DNA from 2 places in the Paraglaciecola sp. T6c genome. Region 1 is predicted to be linked to the other one. Evidence: predicted binding sites of a transcription regulator. Region 1 holds the regulator's gene; the other holds the start of a gene.

Region 1 (9,987 bases):
TTACGCTTGATAAGACACCTGCATACCAGCTGGCGAGCATAAATATTCCGGATAGGATAGGCAAGGCAATCGCGTTAATCGACAAAATTCTATTCTGCACTCAAGTTCGGTATGTTTACTTGTTGAACTGATTTGACCAGTTAGTCTTACTTAAAGCAATAGGTAAATTTATTTGAAGGTGTTAACTTATTGATTTAAAATGATTAATAATAAGAAGTTATGAATGTTGTTGAGGGGTTTTTACTTAGCGAAATTTGTTCACACTGGCTAAGTCAAAGTTTGTCACAAATCGTGTCACCTCATGACGTATAAAAATAAAAGTGACCGTTCAAAAAGAAAATTAGAAAGCGGGTAGGGAATTTTTGACCAGTTAGTCAAATTTTTTGATTACTGGTCAGTGCAGTAATATAAATGCAACATAAAAATAAAATAATAGCGGCATAAAAATTAACACGATTTAATACTCACAAACCTTAGGAAACACACAATGCTAAGAAAAACTAAACTCACCAGCATCGCGCTTGCGGTAGCCATGTCATTAGGCATGTCGTCTGCTGCTCTTGCGCAAACCACCTCTTCAGGAATGACAGGGCAAATTGTAGGCCCAAATGGTAACCCTGCGGCAGGTACTGTAGTTAAAGTCACTCACGTACCAACTGGTGCAGTAAAAACGGCAACTGTTAACTCTGCAGGTACGTTTAATCTTAATGGTTTACGCGTTGGTGGTCCTTACACTATTGAGCTTGACTCAAATACTTTTGCTGACCAAACGATAGAAGATGTTTATTTAAGCTTAGGTGAAACGGCGCCCATTAATCGCGTTTTGGCCAGTGAAGAAAATATTGAACGCATCGCTGTGTCAGCTTCACAAATCAGCAGCTTATCTTTTGGTAAAATTGGCCCGGGTGCTAACTTTGACCTATCCACGTTAGAAAATGCCCCTGCGATTAATCGTGACTTGACTGATATCGTTAGAATCGATCCTCGTATCTACGTTGATGAAGGTGGAAGCGGCGGTATTCAGTGTGTGGGTAAAAGCCCTCGTTTCAACAGCTTGACAGTTGATGGCGTGCGCATGAATGACTTGTTTGGCCTTAACTCTAACGGTTACCCAACTGAAAGAATGCCTTTCTCTTATGATGCTATCGAAGGTGTTGCAGTAGAAATCGCACCGTTCGACGTTATATATGGTGGTTTCTCAGCATGTAATATCAGTGCGGTAAGTAAAACAGGTACCAACGAAGTGCATGGCTCTGCTTTTTATGATTACGGTAGCAATGACTTGCGCGGTGATTCTTTAGAAGGCGACGACATTAATCTCGGTGACTACACTGAGAAGCGTTACGGTTTTAGCGTAGGTGCCCCGCTAATCAAAGATACATTATTTATTTTCGCTGCATACGAGAAGCTAGAAGGCGCCAATATTTTTGACCGAGGCGTAGCTGGCTCAGGTGCAATCAATGAGGTTGCTCTCTCGCAAACGCAATTAGATGACATTATCCGTATCTCGAATGATTTATATCAGTTTGACCCGGGGACGGTCCCTTCAAGCCTTGCAAACGAAGATGAAAAGCTTTTAGTCAAATTAGATTGGAACATAAACGAGCAACACCGAGCGTCTTTTACCTATAACTGGAATGACGGCAATAATTTTGCTGAATCAGATGGGGATTCAGATGAATTTGAACTTTCTAGTCACTTTTACGAACGTGGCGCAGAGCTAACCTCGTATTCAGGCGTATTGTACTCTGACTGGAATGACAAATTCTCAACTGAAGTACGCCTTTCTTATACCGAATTGGACAATCGTCAAAACTCTTTAACGGGTGATGGCACAGTAGGTGGGAATGACTTCGGTGAAGTTAAGATCTTTTTAGAAGACATGACTGTCTTTTTAGGTTCGGATGATAGCCGTCAAGTGAATGACTTGAACTGGGACGCACTTAGCATGATGTTCCGTGGTAACTACTACATGGATAACGGTCATACACTTACGTTTGGTTATGAGAGCGACGACTTAGAAATATATAACATTTTCGTACAGCATGCTGAAACGTCACTTTCTTTTGATAGCATTGCAGATTTTGAAAATGGCATCGCTAGTGACGTTGAGTATGGCCATGCTTATTCTGGAGACATTAATGACCGAGCTGCTGAGTGGGGTTACACGTCGCACAGCACTTACCTTCAAGATGAGTTTTATTTAACTGATGATTTGAAAGTAATCGCAGGTTTACGTTACGACTGGATAACTACATCAGACAAACCTGTAGAGAATGCAGATTTTCTTGCAGGCAATGGTTATAGCAACACTGCTAACTTGGACGGTATTAGCTTGTTACAACCACGGATTGGTTTGAACTATACGCTAAGTGACAGTACCGAAATCCGTGGTGGTGTTGGTCTATTCTCTGGTGGTAACCCGAACGTATGGATGACCAATAACTATCAAAATACCAATGTAACTGGCGGTGAAGTAGACGGCGGCGATTTTGGTTATGATGATGGCTCTCGCAGCTTATTCGATGACGATGTTGTTTGGGTTAATGTTGAAGATGGCGCACCGGTTGGACCAGGTTATGGTGTTCCATCTGAACTTGATGACTTGTTAGACAACGGTAACGCAGGTAACTTCGAGTCAAATAATTTAGATCCAGATTTTAAAATGCCAAGTGAGTGGAAAGTATCAGCGGGTATCACTCATGTTACTGACTCAGATTATGTTTTAAATGCAGATTTATTAGTGTCGTTTACACAAGACCAAGCGATGATAAAATACGTTGGTATTGAAGAAGTTGGCATAACCGATGCTGGTTATGTGGATTATGACAGAAACGGTTATGGCTCACTTGAATTGACAAATTCTGATGAGGTGTCAACGTCATATTCACTGACTGGTACTCTAGAGAAAACTTGGGATAACGGCTTGCGCTTAGTAACTGGTTACTCGTATAACCATGCTGAAGATGTGCAGCCTATGACCAGCTCGGTTGCATTTTCTAACTATCAATATCGTGCGTTTACTAACCCTAATGAAGATGTATCTTCATTGTCAGATTGGAATATTGAGCATCGTTTCACTGCAGACTTTAGTTACGCAGTAGAGCTATTTGCAGGTTTAGAAACACGCTTCAACATGTATGCGTTGGCGCAATCAGGTCGACCATATAGCTTCACGCTATCTCAAGATGACGGCAATAGTGCTTTTGGATTTACACCGTATCTAGATAGCAATAGTGTGCTACCTATCGGAGCGGAGCGTAACGATCAAGAGAGTGATTGGTGGACCAAGGTTGATATTGCGGTAAGACAAGAGATACCAGCATTTGCTGATGGTCACTCGGCAACGGTGAGCTTAACCATGGATAACTTCACTAACTTCCTTAACGATGATTGGGGTATCTTGGAAGAAGTTTCTTTCAATACTGCGACAATAGGTAATTCATCTCCTCAAAGTCGCCAAGGTGATGCATCTTTGTGGGAAATGCGTATCGGTGTTAACTACAGATTCTAATCATTAAATGATTATGATTGAAAGCCGGCTCTTGTAGCCGGCTTTTTTATTGGTGTTGAGGATGTAAATATGCATAGAATTTTTGGATTATTGGTTTTACTTGTAGGAGTTCCTTTAGTGCCGGAAGCGAAAACAGTGCGGATCGCGACGTTTAACGTGAGTATGGAGGCGAGTAATTACTTGCCTAAAGGAGTAACGCCGACCGGCCAGGAATTGTTTGAAAACTTGCAGAGCGGCGACAACCAACAGATTAAGAACATTGCTGAGATTATTCAGCGTGTGCGCCCTGATATTATTTTACTGAATGAGTTTGATTACACCTCAGATGATGATAAGGGTGTAAAAGCATTTATCAGTCACTATTTGGCCGTCTCTCAGCTAGGCACCAAGAGCATTGATTACCCTTATTACTACATCGCACCTGTGAATACGGGCGTGCCTTCTGGGGTCGACCTTAACCATAATGGAACGTCCACTGACAATGGTGGCGATACCTTTGCTTTTGGTTTGTATCCAGGGCAATACGGCATGGTTTTACTCAGTCGTTTTCCCATTGAGCGTGAACAATTAAGAACGTTTCAACACTTTCTGTGGAAGGATATGCCTAACGGGCTACTTAATAGTGTAAAAACTGAAGAGGGGGCAGATTGGTACTCACCTCAGGCAAAAGCCATATTTAGGTTGTCGTCTAAGTCCCATTGGGATGTACCCATCAGCATCGATGGTAAGCTAGTTCATGTTCTAGCAAGCCACCCCACACCGCCGGTTTTTGATGGCCCGGAAAACCGAAATGGAAAGCGAAACCACGATGAGATCCGTTTTTGGACTGATTACATATCGGGTGGTAAGGGCGCTGATTATATTTATGATGATAAACAGCAAAGGGGCGGACTAAGAAGTGAGCATTTTGTCGTCTTGGGTGACTTGAATGCCTCTGCTGAAGAAGGTGATGGTCACAAAGACGGCATTGGCTCATTGCTTAAAAATTCAAAGGTGAATAGCCACAATATTCCTATGAGTGCAGGCGGCGCAGTGCATAGCCCTGAAAACGCTCTGGGAGCTTCTCATACCGCTTTTTGGCGTATGCGGGCTGATTATGTTCTTCCTAGTAAGAAGCTGGGTGAGGTAAGCACCAGTGGCGTATTTTGGCCAACATCTGACGAGGCTAGCTATCGATTGATCCAAAATCGCCAGGCATCATCCGATCATCGCTTGGTGTGGGTAGATGTAGACGTTACTGAGTGATAGCGCTCAACGGCGTTCTAAACGTTAGTGATGAGCCTGTACAGTCCTAGTGTGTGTACAGGCTCTAGTGTGTTCAGGCAACATGCCGCGTCATACATTTTCGAATAACGCTTCGACACGCATGCGGATTTCTTCAATTTGGTTGATATCAGACGGAGCAATAAAAATCGTATCGTCGCCCGCAATTGTGCCTAAAACGCCATCTTTTTGACTCAAGGAATCTAACAATCTAGCAATGAGCTGCGCCGCTCCTGGACTTGTGCGGATGATGATCATCACATTGTTGTGCACTATATCTAACACTAATTGACGAAGCGGGCTGCGAGCCGTAGGCATGCCTAGCTCTGGAGGTAAACAATAGACCATGTCTCCTCTGGCATTACGCGTTCGCACTGCACCGAACTTACTGAGCATACGGGATACTTTGGATTGACTGATATTGTCGAAGTTTTGCGTTTTGAGTGCGTCGACAATATCCCCTTGAGAGCCAAAGTTTTCGGCCTTTAAGATATCCTTAAATGCCTTGATGAGTTCTTCTTGCTTATGAGTAGCCATATATTCCTCTATTTATAGTGGCTATTTTGCCTTAGTACTTGAACTTAAGCAATTTGCCCTCACATTCAAATTCGAACATTTTCAGCTCAGCATTTATTTGTTTTTTCGCGGGTCTTGCATTAGTGTTTCGTTCGCGAATTGATTAGCATTCCACAGGAGAGAATTATGAAAGTAGCGGTATTAGGTGCAGCTGGCGGTATAGGCCAAGCATTATCATTGTTGTTAAAAACTCAATTGCCAGCTGGTACAGAGCTAGCCCTTTACGACGTAGCCCCTGTCGTACCTGGTGTTGCGGTTGATTTAAGTCATATCCCTACTGACGTAAAAGTTGAAGGTTTTGGTAAAGACGACCTAGCTAAAGCGTTAACAGGCAGTGACATTGTTCTTATTCCTGCTGGTGTTCCACGTAAGCCGGGTATGGACCGTTCTGATTTGTTCAACATCAACGCTGGTATCGTTAGAAACCTAGTTGACAGTGTTGCGGACAATTGCCCAGAAGCTTGTTTGTGCATCATCACTAACCCGGTTAACACGACTGTGGCAATTGCTGCAGAAGCGTTGAAGGCTAAGGGTGTATACAACAAGAACAAATTATTCGGTGTAACAACACTAGATGTTATTCGTGCTGAAACTTTTGTGGGCAATTTACGTGACTTGAACCCTGCCAACGTGCATGTTCCTGTTATCGGTGGCCATTCCGGTACCACTATTCTTCCTCTGCTTTCTCAGGTGGAAGGTGTTGAGTTTACTGATGAAGAAGTTGCTAGTTTGACGACTCGTATCCAAAATGCAGGTACAGAAGTGGTTGAAGCTAAGGCAGGCGGCGGATCAGCTACCTTATCAATGGGCCAAGCCGCTGCTCGTTTCTGTTTGTCGCTTGTATCTGCAATGCGCGGTGAAAATGTGGTTGAATACACCTATGTTGAAACCAACAGTGATGACGCACAATTCTTCTCACACCCAGTTCGTTTGGGCAAGAATGGCGTAGAAGAAATTCTACCTTACGGTGAGCTAAGTGACTTCGAGCAAAAAGCAAAAGAGTCAATGCTTGAAGGCCTACGTGGCGACATAAAACTAGGTGTTGAATTCGTTAATAACTAATTCATTTTCCTAAAATCAAAAAAAACCAGCAGATGCTGGTTTTTTTATATCTGCTATTCAGCAAATCAATACTGCACAACGTCCTTTGAGGTTAAGCCGCCATAGGATCTTGACCTAAAGGCTTCGTTGGGCGTGTGGCGATGTTAGGATCTTTAACTTGACCTGCAGTGCCTGCAACTAATGGGGTGCTTTTTGAGGCAATACGCACTGACGCTAATTTGGCATCAATGCACTGGCGTATATCATGCGCGGTATACCCTGAGCGCACTTTAATGCGCACATGGGGAATCCGAGCCGCATCTAGTGCCCCGCTGACAAACCAATCGCGTTGGCGTTTATAGCCGTCTTTGCCGTTTTGTGTGGCATGCACTAAGTCTATAGCCACCACAGGTGACATATCGGCTTTTGAGCATAAAACAAAATCTAAATGGCGGCCGCTCGTACGACTCAATGCACTTTTGCCTGCTTTCTTGCTGGTGCTTTCCCTTGTGGCGACCACATCAGACAGTTTAACTCGGCACATTACTCTAAATTGGTTGCCCACAGCCTCATCGATAAGAGCCAGAAAGCTGCGCTCTACAGGAGTAAATAAATTAGTCTTCTTTTTAAACGGGAAGGTTAAGCTGGGTTCATTTAATTTCACTGCACCGATTGCCACCACAATCAATATCATCATTAAGATAATTGCCAATTCCATACCTGCTCCTATGGGCCTGCCAAATTTTTGACAGTTTCCGCCTGTGTTGATGTCTATAGGAGATATTGCAAAGAGAGTGCCAGAGGTCTGTCCGTTTTATTAGCTGGGGCTTTTAATCCCCATTTATCAATCCCCATTTATTTAGAGTTGATAAGTATATCTACTTGGCTGCCTGCTCCATCTGGGGAAATAACAATAATTTTGTGGTCGTTTTGCAGGCGTATAAGAATGCGATTTTGGGATAACTTTTGTGAGATTGGCCCATCAATATGCTGTCGGAAAAACGCGAGAAGATCATTGGGAGTCTGTTTGCTATGGTAGGTTAATGATGCTGGAAGCGCGTCGGCAAATAAAAGGCAAGCACTGGCGTCTGTTGGTATATCAATCCCATGAAAAGCCGCGGGGCAAGTCGTTGGGGCACCACTGTCAGCGTTTAGCGCGTGGTTTTGTGCGCTTAGGACGCCCGAGTATACTCCGCTAATAAGTAAGCAAAGCGTGCTGCGTTTAACGACTGCTATTGTATTCCCCATCTGATACTCCGTATAAAGTACCAGCATAATAGATTTATGATGAATAACTGACAATCTCTGATACCGTATCTTAGGTATAGCATCCCATTTATGCGTATAGCGCGGTTGGAGGAGGGTAAATGAATATTGTTCGAGAGTATTTGCGTTTGGCTGTTTTTGCCATTGGATTACTTTCAGGCGTACAAATCCCAGTCTTTATTGACCAGTATCAGAAACGCGTTGACGCTCACTTACTTGAAGCGAAACAAAATTTAGCTGGCTTTGAGCAAACGGCAAAGCGTTACTTCAAAGGCGATATGCAAAAATTAATTCGTCATTATCAGCAAAGTGAAGATGCGATATTCCGCCAAGATGCTAAGAATGTTCAGCTTATTTTTAGCCGTGCCAGCCTGCTGCAAGTTCAATGGGACAATTTAAACAAGGGCGTCGTACAACGTGCGTATTATTTGGCAACTCAATACAACCCTCAAATTTTACAAGAGACGATCACTCAATATAGTTACACGGTGCCATTGAACCCTGTAGCGTTAGGGTGGGGGATATGTATCGCATTATTGTTTGCAGCCCTGTTTGATATGACGATAGGTATAAGTGCAAAAACTTGCTCAGTGTGCTTTCACGCGGTACGTAAACGCAATTAATTGGAGCTGATGTGAGCGCTCACTTACTCTTAGTGTTTCGTTTTTTATAAAGATTGATAGCCGTAAGTCATACAGGAAAAGTGAAAGCCGGCTTGCGTGATGACAAACCGGCTGAATGCAGTTAATTGCACCTATCGAAATAATTGCGTTTATTCTGATTCATAAGGATAGCGAACGGAATAACGCATGGTTAATTGCTGCCCCTTAACAAAGGTGTCGTATTCCTCTTGGCTAATTTTGTCATCACTGTTTATATCTGCGTTGTCAAAGTGCTCTGATATTTCTGCATTTTTTGCTTCCTCTTTGCTGATAAATCCGTCAGCGTCCGTATCTACCTCTGAAAATTCTTGCTCGACCGGGGCTGGTTGATCAGGCGCTTTCAGTGCAGGGTTGTTACTTTCTAAATCTGCGTTGATGGATACATCCGACGAAGCTGCCAAATTTTGCTGTTCTGTTTCGCTTTTCGCTGGGACTTCATTTGCGTGGCCTTCGACCCCGGTGGATTCGAGCTCTTTGTTCATTGCATCTGCACTGTGATCGAGTGGGCTTTGTCCTTTCGCGCTTAGCTCTTTGGCATTATCAAGTGCATTTTGGACGTTTGATTCTGCGTCTTTCATTTTGTTATTTATGCCTGCACCTGCACTGGCATTTACGTCATCATGACTATCATGTTCAGTTAGTTGGGTATCAAGCTTTGCATTACTGTTTTGTGCGTTGGCCGAAATGGCATTTTGCTTGGCTTGACTTAATTGCGTGTCGGCCATGTCTTCGGGGTTATCGTTTGCTTCTTTTGCAGCGCTTTCGGTACCGACCATGTCTTTGTCGGCTTTGGCCATCGACTCTGATGTATCACCTATCGCTGCGTTAGTGCCAGATGTGGAAAGTTGGTCGCTTGAATCAGTGGTGTTGGCATTTTTGCCTGTGACAACTGTATCTGCCAATCCTATGTCCGCTTTACTGTAAATGCTGGCATAGGTGTTAAACTCTCTGGGGCTTAATTGTCCGTTCTCGTCTTCATCGACTTTGACAAAATAATTCCAAACATTATCTTTACTGGCTTCACCTTGTGAAATGGCGCCATCTTCATTGGTGTCTAACGTCGCGAAATTACTATCGGTAGCTTGCGGTGTACTTTCTTGCCCTGCACTTTCTTGCCCCGCACTTTCTTGAGTCGTCGTATCCTGTTGCGCCGCAAATGCTGAGGTAGCTAATACACTGGTAATAATCGATGCTAAGGTGAGTTTCTTCATAATCAAATCCTTGGTTCGTATATCTGCATATAAAAATACACAAATGTGACTTTCAAAGGCGATAATACATATCTCGTGCCACTAAATAATTCTCATATTATTCAGCTAGTTACCAATATTCAGTTCTTTCTGTTAACAGTATGTTGCGTAATAATGGAGTCGCAAAATGAAAAAAATTCATCAAGCAATATAGGAGAAAAAAATGGGAGAAAAAGCACGGGAGAAAAAGCGGGGAAGAAAATAGTACCCAAGAGCATTAAAAAGGCGCGTGAAACCGCACGTTACAGTCTCACGTTTGATAAGCGGGGGTTATACGGTGAAAGAAGCGCCGCAGCCACATGTCGTGGTCGCATTTGGGTTATTGACTAAGAAACGAGAGCCTTCAAGACCCTCAGTGTAATCAACCTCGCCACCTAATAGGTACTGAAGGCTCATGGGGTCAACCACCAAGGTC
Region 2 (9,987 bases), 540 kb from region 1:
GTTGACTCAGCATGTCGCTATTGCAAAACCTTCGCCGCATAATGGCCAAATACCCTTACGCCCAATTTTAAAAAAGTTAGATTTAACCGGCGCACAACGTCAAGACGTTCGATTACTGTTAAAACAAAACCGTGCGACAAAAGATACCTATCAGCCAGACCAAAGATCTATGCGTGAGAGCTTACGCAATTTAATACAAAGTGATGTATGGGTTCAAAGTGAAATAAGCAGCGCTATTCATGCTGAACAACACTTACAAAATCAGCTAATGTGGCTGGATATTAAAACTCAGCAGCAAATTTGGCAGATTTTAGACGATGGCCAGAAAGAAGCGTTCTTGGTCGAATTAAATGCTAAGCAGCAAGAAAAAGGACATGCCGCCAAGTTACAGCAGAGCAAAACACGGGGTAACAGCATACCCATCATGTCTGAGGCACAACGCCAAGCAGCGCACTTCGAAACACTTAACCTAACCGAGGAGCAACAAGCTCTATTTAAAGCACAACGCGCTGCTGAAGAAGCGGATAAAGAAGCAAACAAATTTGCTAGGGAGACATTTGAGGCACAAGTTATTGCGATAGTGACCAGTGAAAGTCTGAGCGAAACTAGTTGGACAGCCTTACAAGCCGAAACCGAAGTACGGCGCTATGAACATGCTCTTACTAGGGCTAAAAATCAGCACACGTTTTGGAATGCACTGACCAGCGAACAACAGATAACACTCCATAGAATGATGGAAAGTCGGCATAAACGAGAGAGTAAAAAGCGTAATTCATTTGGAAAAGCCGATAGCTAACGTTCAACTTTTTGTAATAAGTGTGCTTGCTAGGTTTTTTTCCGCTTATGCACCGCATCTTATAAAACGACTTTAACGCGACTTTTATCCTTGCGATTAAAAACTGTGACAAAGCGACTCTCCCTGAGTCACTCTATTTTTTGTTATACCTTAAAACTCCGGCACTGCCCGCTCGTATAATCCCTCGATAAATAGCGGCGAGGTGATCAACATATCCGCTGTAGAAGTGTTACACGCTACCGGCAAATTCCATACTGAGCACAAACGCAACAGCGCTTTTACGTCTGGGTCATGGGGGGCTGGGTTCAAGGGATCCCAAAAGAAAATCAAAGCGTCTAACTTACCTTCGGCGATCAATGCCCCTATTTGTTGGTCGCCGCCTAGTGGGCCGCTCTTATATCGCGTAACGGGCAAGTTTAACGCTTCTTGTAGTAAGCCCCCTGTCGTGCCTGTCGCCACTAAGTTATGTTTTTCTAGCTCTGCTTTATGCTCTAGTGACCAGCGGATAAGCTCTGGCTTTTTATGATCATGCGCGACCAGCGCTAACGTCTTTTGCATACCTTCCTCAATAAATCTTTTTTAAAAATCGTTTTGTGAAATCACAGTAGCGCTGTAGCGCCCTATAAATCGATGCGATGTACAGCGTTTGATACTTTTTGCTGCTCTATCATTCCACCTAGCGTGACAAAATGCTTATTTTCCCCTATGCCCACGGCCAATAAGCCCCGGTGATCCATAGTAGGCGAGTCCGTGTGGGAGACATTCCAACTCGACTGAGTAAAGTCGTAGCGCCACACCTCATTGCTCGGACTTGATGGCTCACCATCGTAACCCGTGCCGTTATAATTGTATGGGTTATCTGAACCGCCCACGAAGATGGCTGAATTACTGGCAACATTACCGGTTGCAGCCATACGATAACGTGCACTCGATGTAGGGTGCGCTACTGTGCGCCAATCAATTTTTTTGATATCACTCTTGTCAATCGTTCCGTGGTAGCAAGCTGGTTCTGCGGAAAACGTACGCCGTTTATCTGGTTGAGCATCCACCTTAACGCCATCACAAAGCATAATATTTTCCCCCACAATCGCACCTGCATGACCGAAAACGGGATTACCTAAAAAAGGCGAACCTTGATGCCATGAATCTGTTTTCACATCGTAAATTTGGACTAAATTGACGTTACCGTCATTATGCCAACCGCTAATCAGATATACGTAACGTTGCTGAAAAACGAGTGCGACTGCATCGTCCACGGGCACTGGCGTCTGAGCTATGGGGTAGTAGGTATCCGTAACAACGTCATAGCGAAAGTTGTCTGGGCTTGACACTTCATTATGCGCAGCATCAACGGTGTAACCACCAAACAAAAGTGCCATATCGCCTACACCAACGGCAATACTGGCTAAGCGACCAGACTGGGGTAAACTCGACGGCACCGGTGATTTTTGTTGCCAAGCTTTGCTTGGCGTAAATGACTCACCTGCAAGTTCAAGGGCCCACACTTTGTTGTGAACATCGTCATGCGTTTTACCAGCTCCTAGCCCCATGAAAGATAACAAAAAATGACCATTTTCAGTATCGACTTTGACCACCGCATTGTTGGTAACTGGTTCAGGCATTGCTGGGTAGCGTCCCTTTATCTTTGATTCAGCGTTAGCATTTTGTCCCCCAATTGCACTTGCCGATAAAATCATTACCGCCGCCCCCAGTGATTTTATGAAAAGGCTTACTGACGTTGCTGAATTAACTCGTTGTGCCATGTCCTGAATCAACTCGGCCATTAAAAGCAGACCTGCTTGATGAAGTTACGCAGTAATGTGACGGTTGGGTCAACATAATGCAACGAGATGAACTCATCTGGTTGATGGGCCTGATCAATACTGCCAGGGCCTAATACAATGGTGTCGCAGCCTAATTGATTGATAAATGGCGCTTCGGTGGCGTAATTAGCACTGACAGGATCAAAGCCCGTTAGTTTTTTGGCCAATTCAAGAATACCCTGCTCATTTCGACAACCAAAAGCTGGCGCTGTTTCGTACATCGCCTCACGAGTAATGCGCTGTGGGTATTTTTGCATCAGCGGGGCAAGTGCTTCGTCAATCATGGCAATGGCTTCTTCGTCACTTAGTGAGGGAATAGCGCGCAAATCAAAATTTAATTGGCAGTGTCCGCAAATACGGTTTTCCCCATCGCCCCCGTGAATATGCCCGAGATTCATAGTCACCTCTGGCACGCTGAAGGCATCATCTCTATGATTTTCAGACAACTGTTGTTTTAAAGCGATAAGTTTCCCTATGGCTTGGTACATGATCTCAATCGCATTGACCCCTTTTGCTGGATCGCTTGAATGCCCTGCTTTACCTTGAATATTCAGGCTATGCCCCATATGCCCTTTGTGCTTAAAGATCGGCTTAAGTTCTGTGGGCTCACCGATGATCGCCATGTCTGGCTTAATCAATTGTTGCTCCACAAAAAACCGCGCTCCCGCCATGGACGTTTCTTCATCTGCAGTAGCCAAAATATACAAAGGCTTCTTTAAGTCTTTTAGAGGAATGTCTTGAATCGCTTCTAAGATGAATGCAAAAAAACCTTTCATGTCACAGGTGCCTAAACCGTATAACTTGCCATCGTTTTCTTGTGCTTTAAAAGGGTCAAATTGCCATTTATTGTCGTCAAAGGGCACAGTATCCGAATGGCCGGATAGTAGTAGCCCCCCCTCACCACTGCCAATTTTAGCTAGCATGTTGTACTTATTTCGCGCATTGGGCACTTGTTGAATACTTATGTGGAAATTGTAGTCTTTAAACCAGCCCGCTAGCAGATCGATAATGGCGCGGTTTGATTGGTCTAAATCTGCACTAAAGGCGCTAATAGAGGGAGTATTGATGATATGTGCATAACGTTCTAAAAAAGACAAAGACGGCATAAGCCTCCCTTTAAATAATTATTCATTTTATTTGCATAAATATATAACACATGGCATGCTTATCGCCAACATGATTTAGCCACTTTGCAAATACATATTTGGTCTAGATTATTTAGACATAATATCTTAATTCGGTTTAATTTCGCATATGATTTCAATAACGTCACAATTCGATTCCCTGCCTAGCTTCGCCAGCATGTTGTATCGACGATAAGTCGAGGTCTGTAGCGTTTAGCTCACCCAGACCTTTAGTATTTGCTAAAGGTCTTGGGTGATTTTTTATTTTTGTCACCTTCATTTAGTAACATTAAGTCACACGACTATTAGAGATATACGTTTTATGATCAAAACTTGTATTGTCGGCGCCAGTGGATATACCGGTGCCGAATTAGCCTCTTTAATTCATCGCCACCCACGCTTTGAATTAAACGCCTTATATGTATCAGCCAAAAGCCAAGATGCTGATAAAAAGCTCGGAGACGTACACGGTTATCTATTCGGGCAAATCAATTTGCCACTGATCCCGTTAACCGACGACGTTTTGCATTCGCTTTCAAACGAAATGGACGTGATTTTTCTAGCGACCCCCCATGAGGCAAGTCATGATTGGATGCCAGTACTATCATCGGGCAAAGCCAAAGTGTTTGACTTATCAGGGGCGTTTAGACTCAAAGACCAACAGGTTTTTGCGGACTACTATGGTTTTGCTCATGAGCAAGCGGCCAGCTTAAAGCAAGCCGTCTACGGTCTCGCGGATTGGTTTGCAGAGGATATTAAAAGCGCTGATATTATTGCCGTTCCAGGTTGCTACCCAACAGCGTCGCTGAGTGCATTAAAGCCCTTACACGAAGCGGGCTTAATCGCTGATGGTCATTTACCTATTATTAATGCTGTGTCTGGTGTGTCTGGTGCTGGTCGTAAAGCAGCCATGGGCAGTAGTTTCTGCGAAGTTAGCCTGCAAGCTTATGGTGTACTAGGTCATCGTCATCAACCTGAGATCAGCGCCTACTTAGGTCGTGAAGTCATATTCACTCCTCATCTGGGTAATTTCAAACGGGGAATTTTGGCAACCATTACCGTCAAAGTAAACGCTGATGTAGACGCAGGTGCCGTTGCAAACGCATTCAGTCATGCCTATCAGAACCACCCCATCGTGCGTATTCGCGATACTTGGCCCAAGTTGGATGATGTTGTAGGCACACCCCACTGCGATTTATTCTGGAAGCTTGATACCCAAAAAGGTTACTTGGTTGTGACCAGTGCCATCGATAACCTACTGAAAGGCGCGGCCTCTCAAGCGGTACAATGTGCCAACCTTCGCTTTGGGTTCGCATCACAACTTGGCTTAGTGCACGAGGTGTCAGCATGAACCCGTTAGTCATAAAGGTCGGTGGCGCTTTCATGCAAGCCACCGCCGAAGCGTTACAATTGCTGACGGTTATTAAGCAACTTCAGCAAAGTCGCCCAGTCGTACTCGTGCATGGCGGCGGCCCTATGGTTGAGCAGTTGTTGCAAGCTCTGCAATTTACCAGTACTAAAGTGAATGGTTTACGCGTCACGCCGCCTGAGCATATGCCTTATATTACGGGCGCTTTGGCGGGGACTGCCAATAAGCAACTTTGTGCTTTTGCCATTCGCGCTAACACCACACCAGTCGGGTTATGCTTGGCTGATGGCGCTATGACAAGCTGCTCTGTGCTCGATCCTGCCCTTGGTGCAGTGGGCGTAGCGAAAGCAAATTCACCGACTATGTTGAATTTATTGCTCGAGGCGAATATCCTGCCGATTATCAGCTCCATAGGTGCCGATGAAAAAGGCAATTTACTCAATGTAAATGCCGATCAAGCGGCAACGGTTATTGCTCAGCTGTTAAATGCTGACTTGTTGTTGCTATCGAATGTGCCTGGTGTGCTCGATCACAATAAAAACCTGATAAACCAACTTACGGCTAAAGGCATTGCCGAATTAGTCGAATCAGGCGTGATCATAGATGGGATGCAAGTAAAAGTGGATGCCGCACTCGATGCAGCAACAAGCTTGCAGCGCCCCATCACGATTGCCAGTTGGCAAACACCAGAGCAACTCTTAGGATTGCTGGCGGGTGAACCCGTTGGCACTACCATAATCCCAAATATTTAAGGTACCTCCATGAAAAAGGATCTACTGTCGTTCACTGATTGGTCTGCTAAAGACCTCAATGCACTCTTGCAACTGGCCGTCACCATTAAGAATAATCCAGCTGACTACCGCCAAGCCTTGGCAGGTAAATCAATTGTTGCCTTATTTGAGAAACCGTCACTGCGCACCCGAGTGAGCTTTGATATAGGTATCAACAAACTAGGCGGGCACCTTGTTTATTTAGACAGCCAGTCAAATAAATTAGCAGGCCGTGAAGACGTGAAAGACATGGGTAACAACCTTGCCTGTTGGGCTGACGCTATTGTTGCACGGGTTTTTGCGCACTCAACCTTAGAAGAATTAGCCAGTTCAGCCAAAGTACCTGTTATCAACGCACTGTGTGATATGTACCACCCGTGCCAAGCCATGGCCGACTACTTAACCTTAACCGAACGTCTTGGCGATTTGAGCAAAGTTAAACTAGCGTATATCGGTGATGGTAATAACGTCACTCACTCTTTGATGATTGTGGGCGTGACGTTAGGTTGCGAGGTGGTTGTCATTACCCCTCCTGGCCATGAAGTAGACCCTGCTATTGTCACGCTTGCTCAGCAAAAAGCCGAGCAAAATGGTGGCAAATTAGTTATCAGTCACGACGTTGAAGCGGCTAACGGTGCTCATGCACTTTATACTGACACATGGATTTCGATGGGCGATGACACCCCACTTGAGACCATCAAACAAGCGTTTGGCAAATACAAAATCGATGAAGCGATGATGCAGTCAACTGGTGCTCAATACGTTATGCACTGCCAACCTGCCCATCGCGACTTAGAAATTAGCGGCACCTTAATTGATTCAGAGCAATCTATTTTGATGCAGCAAGCAGAAAACAGAATGCACGCCCAGAATGCCATTTTAGTGCACCTTCTTGGCGGCGCAGCTTAACCCCATTTAACACTTTTAATTTTTAGGTACAGACAATGAGCAAGAAAAACATCAAAAAAGTAGTATTAGCCTATTCAGGTGGTTTGGATACATCAGCCATCATTCCTTGGTTGAAGGAGAACTATGACTGTGAAGTTATCGCGTTCGCAGCTGATGTAGGTCAAGGGGACGAGGAACTAGAAGGTCTACGTGAAAAAGCCATCAAAACCGGCGCCAGCGAATGCTATATCGTGGACTTAAAAGACGAATTTGTATCTGACTACATCTACCCCACTATTACTACAGGCGCAGTATATGAAGGTCAGTACTTACTTGGTACATCAATGGCGCGCCCTATTATCGCCAAAGCACAAGTTGAAATCGCCCGTAAAGTAGGCGCAGATGCACTTTGCCACGGTTGTACAGGTAAAGGTAATGACCAAGTACGTTTCGAAGGCACCTTTGCTGCACTCGCACCTGAGCTAACCGTTATTGCTCCTTGGCGTGAGTGGGACATGGTATCACGTGAAGATTTATTGGCTTATTTGGCCGAGCGTGACATTAAAACCACAGCGTCAGCCACCAAAATCTACAGCCGTGATGCAAACGCATGGCATATCTCACACGAAGGCGGTGAGCTTGAAGATCCTTGGTGCGAGCCAACCAAAGAAGTATGGACCATGACCGTTTCTCCTGAAGATGCGCCGAATACACCTGAGCGTGTTGAAGTCAGCTTCGAACATGGCCGCATGGTAAAAGTAAACGGTGAAGCCCTTAGCCCTTACCAATGCTTGGTTAAATTGAACGAGCTTGCTGGTGCACACGGCGTGGGTCGTATCGATATCGTAGAAAACCGTTTAGTGGGCATGAAGTCACGTGGTTGTTATGAAACCCCAGGCGGAACAGTTATGCTTGCGGCTTACAAAGCCCTTGAAAGCCTAGTGTTAGACAAAGCTGCGCTTAAATACCGTGAGCAAATCGGTTTAGAGTTCTCACATGTTATGTATGACGGCCGTTGGTTCACCCCCCTAAACGATGCACTGCTCGCCGGTGCAGCAAGCTTTGCTGACAAAGTAACGGGCGACATAGTCGTTAAACTGTATAAAGGCCAAGCAACGGTAACCCAGCGCCGTTCACCAAACAGCTTGTACTCTGAAGATTTCGCTACCTTTGGTGCGGATGACGTATACGACCAAAGCCATGCAGAAGGCTTTATCCGTCTTTATAGCTTGTCTAGCCGCATCAGCGCGCTAAACAAAGAAGGCATTCCGTTCAAAAACACAGGTATCGAATAATGAGCTTGTGGGGCGGACGTTTTCAAGATGGCAGCAGTGCGATGTTTCGCACTGTTAACGATTCACTGCCATTCGACAGAGTATTGGCGAGCCAAGATATTCGCGGCTCAATAGCATGGGCACGTGCCATTGCAAAAGCGGGGGTACTGAACCAAGACGAGCACCAACAGCTTGAAGAAGCCCTTAAAGCCTTGTTGGTCAAAGCGGATGCCGGTGAGCTCGATTTTGACGCCAGCAGTGAAGAAGATATTCACAGCTTTGTAGAAGCAACCTTAATCGAGCAACTCGGCGATGTGGCGCGCAAATTACACACTGGCCGCAGCCGTAACGACCAAGTTGCCACGGATTTTCGTTTATGGACCCGTGAACACGTTGATTTACTGGTTGAGGATGTTGAAGCGGTTATTGCGTCATTAGTGGGTAACGCTGATGTCAATCAAGACGTTATTTTACCTGGCTACACCCACTTGCAGCGTGCTCAACCGGTGCGCTACCCGCACTGGTGCTTGGCCTATGTTGAAATGCTAAAACGCGATTTGAGTCGTCTGCATGACTTAAAAGCCCGTTTGAATCAGTGTCCTTTAGGTAGCGGTGCACTTGCTGGCACAACCTACCCTATCGACCGTCAAGCGATTGCCGAAGAGCTTGGTTTTGACAGCCCGTGCATCAACAGCCTTGATGCGGTATCTGATCGTGATTACGTGCTAGAGCTTCTTTTTGTCGCCAGTACCAGCATGATGCACTTGTCGCGTATGGCGGAAGATTTAATCTTCTACAACTCAGGCGAGGCAGGTTTTATACAGTTAGGTGACGCGGTTACTTCTGGTTCATCCTTGATGCCTCAGAAGAAAAACCCTGATGCATTAGAGCTGATGCGCGGTAAATGTGGGCGAGTGTTCGGTAGCTTACAAGCCTTGCTTGTGACCATGAAAGGTCTGCCCCTTGCGTATAACAAAGATATGCAAGAAGACAAAGAAGGCTTGTTCGACGCGACGAATCAATGGCATATCTGTTTACGCATCGCTTGTGAAGTGGTTGATAGCATCAAACTTGATAGCGAGCGCTGCGCGAAAGCCGCCCGTGAGGGTTATGCTAATGCGACTGAGCTCGCTGATTACCTTGTCGATAAGGGGATTCCGTTTAGAACCGCCCACGATATTTCTGGCCGAGTCGTGCTGGACGCCCTCGAAAAGAAAAAGGCCATTGAAGAGCTCACTATCGCTGAGCTTAAAGTGTATTCAGACGTTATAGAAGAGGATGTCTACCCTGTTCTACAACTTGAATATTTGGTCAACAAGCGCGACATCTTGGGTGGAACGGGCATTAAGCCTGTACTCGAAGCGCTGGCTAATGCTAAAGCATCGTTCAAAAAATAGCGATGTAAGTGTAAGGAAAACACGTGGTACTTTCACACAACGACAGCGTAAAGCTATTTCGCAATTCGGCGCCTTACATCAATGCGCACAGGGGTAAAACCTTCGTATTGATGTTTGGTGGTGAAGCAGTTGAAGATGCAAACTTTGCCAACATTATTCAGGATATCGCCTTGCTTAACAGCTTAGGTGTACGCTTGATACTGGTACACGGCGCGCGACCGCAAATTGATCAACGTGCCGTCTGGCGTAAAGTAGAACCGCGTTTTTCAGAAGACGTGCGGATCACAGATAAGCAAACCCTTGAGTGCGTGAAAGATGCTGCGGGCTCTGTGCGCTCACAAATTGAAGCCTTGCTCACCATGGGCTTGGCTAATTCACCTATGCACGGCGCGCAAATTCGAGTGTGCTCCGGTAATTTAGTGGTGGCTATGCCTATCGGCGTGCGTAACGGCGTGGACTTCGAGCATACTGGTTTGGTACGTCGGGTTGATGTTACTGGCATAAATGACCATCTTGACGATGGCTCAATTGTATTACTGCCACCTA

What was found. Region 1 encodes ArgR, which controls arginine synthesis, uptake and breakdown. Its sites were predicted from a motif close to ANTGAATANNTATTCANT; they were not measured.
Region 2: argE (acetylornithine deacetylase) is a predicted target of ArgR. The motif match lies at 3,735-3,752, and genes of this name have one in related genera.

Annotation. Positions count from the first base shown of each region.
Region 1 covers NC_008228.1:625,215-635,201, forward strand. The annotation lists gene PATL_RS02760 (TonB-dependent receptor) at 488-3,514, shown strand; gene PATL_RS02765 (endonuclease/exonuclease/phosphatase family protein) at 3,584-4,759, shown strand; gene argR (transcriptional regulator ArgR) at 4,850-5,314, opposite strand; gene mdh (malate dehydrogenase) at 5,480-6,415, shown strand; gene PATL_RS02780 (DUF2726 domain-containing protein) at 6,507-7,112, opposite strand; gene PATL_RS02785 (hypothetical protein) at 7,250-7,642, opposite strand; gene PATL_RS02790 (DUF2937 family protein) at 7,762-8,283, shown strand; gene PATL_RS02795 (calcium sensor EFh) at 8,433-9,533, opposite strand; gene erpA (iron-sulfur cluster insertion protein ErpA) at 9,843-9,987, opposite strand, start outside.
Region 2 covers NC_008228.1:1,168,655-1,178,641, reverse strand. The annotation lists gene PATL_RS05025 (Spy/CpxP family protein refolding chaperone) at 1-796, shown strand, start outside; gene PATL_RS05020 (methylglyoxal synthase) at 947-1,354, opposite strand; gene PATL_RS05015 (Kelch repeat-containing protein) at 1,417-2,580, opposite strand; gene argE (acetylornithine deacetylase) at 2,580-3,725, opposite strand; gene argC (N-acetyl-gamma-glutamyl-phosphate reductase) at 4,066-5,094, shown strand; gene argB (acetylglutamate kinase) at 5,091-5,864, shown strand; gene PATL_RS04995 (ornithine carbamoyltransferase) at 5,874-6,791, shown strand; gene PATL_RS04990 (argininosuccinate synthase) at 6,827-8,065, shown strand; gene argH (argininosuccinate lyase) at 8,065-9,441, shown strand; gene argA (amino-acid N-acetyltransferase) at 9,465-9,987, shown strand, end outside.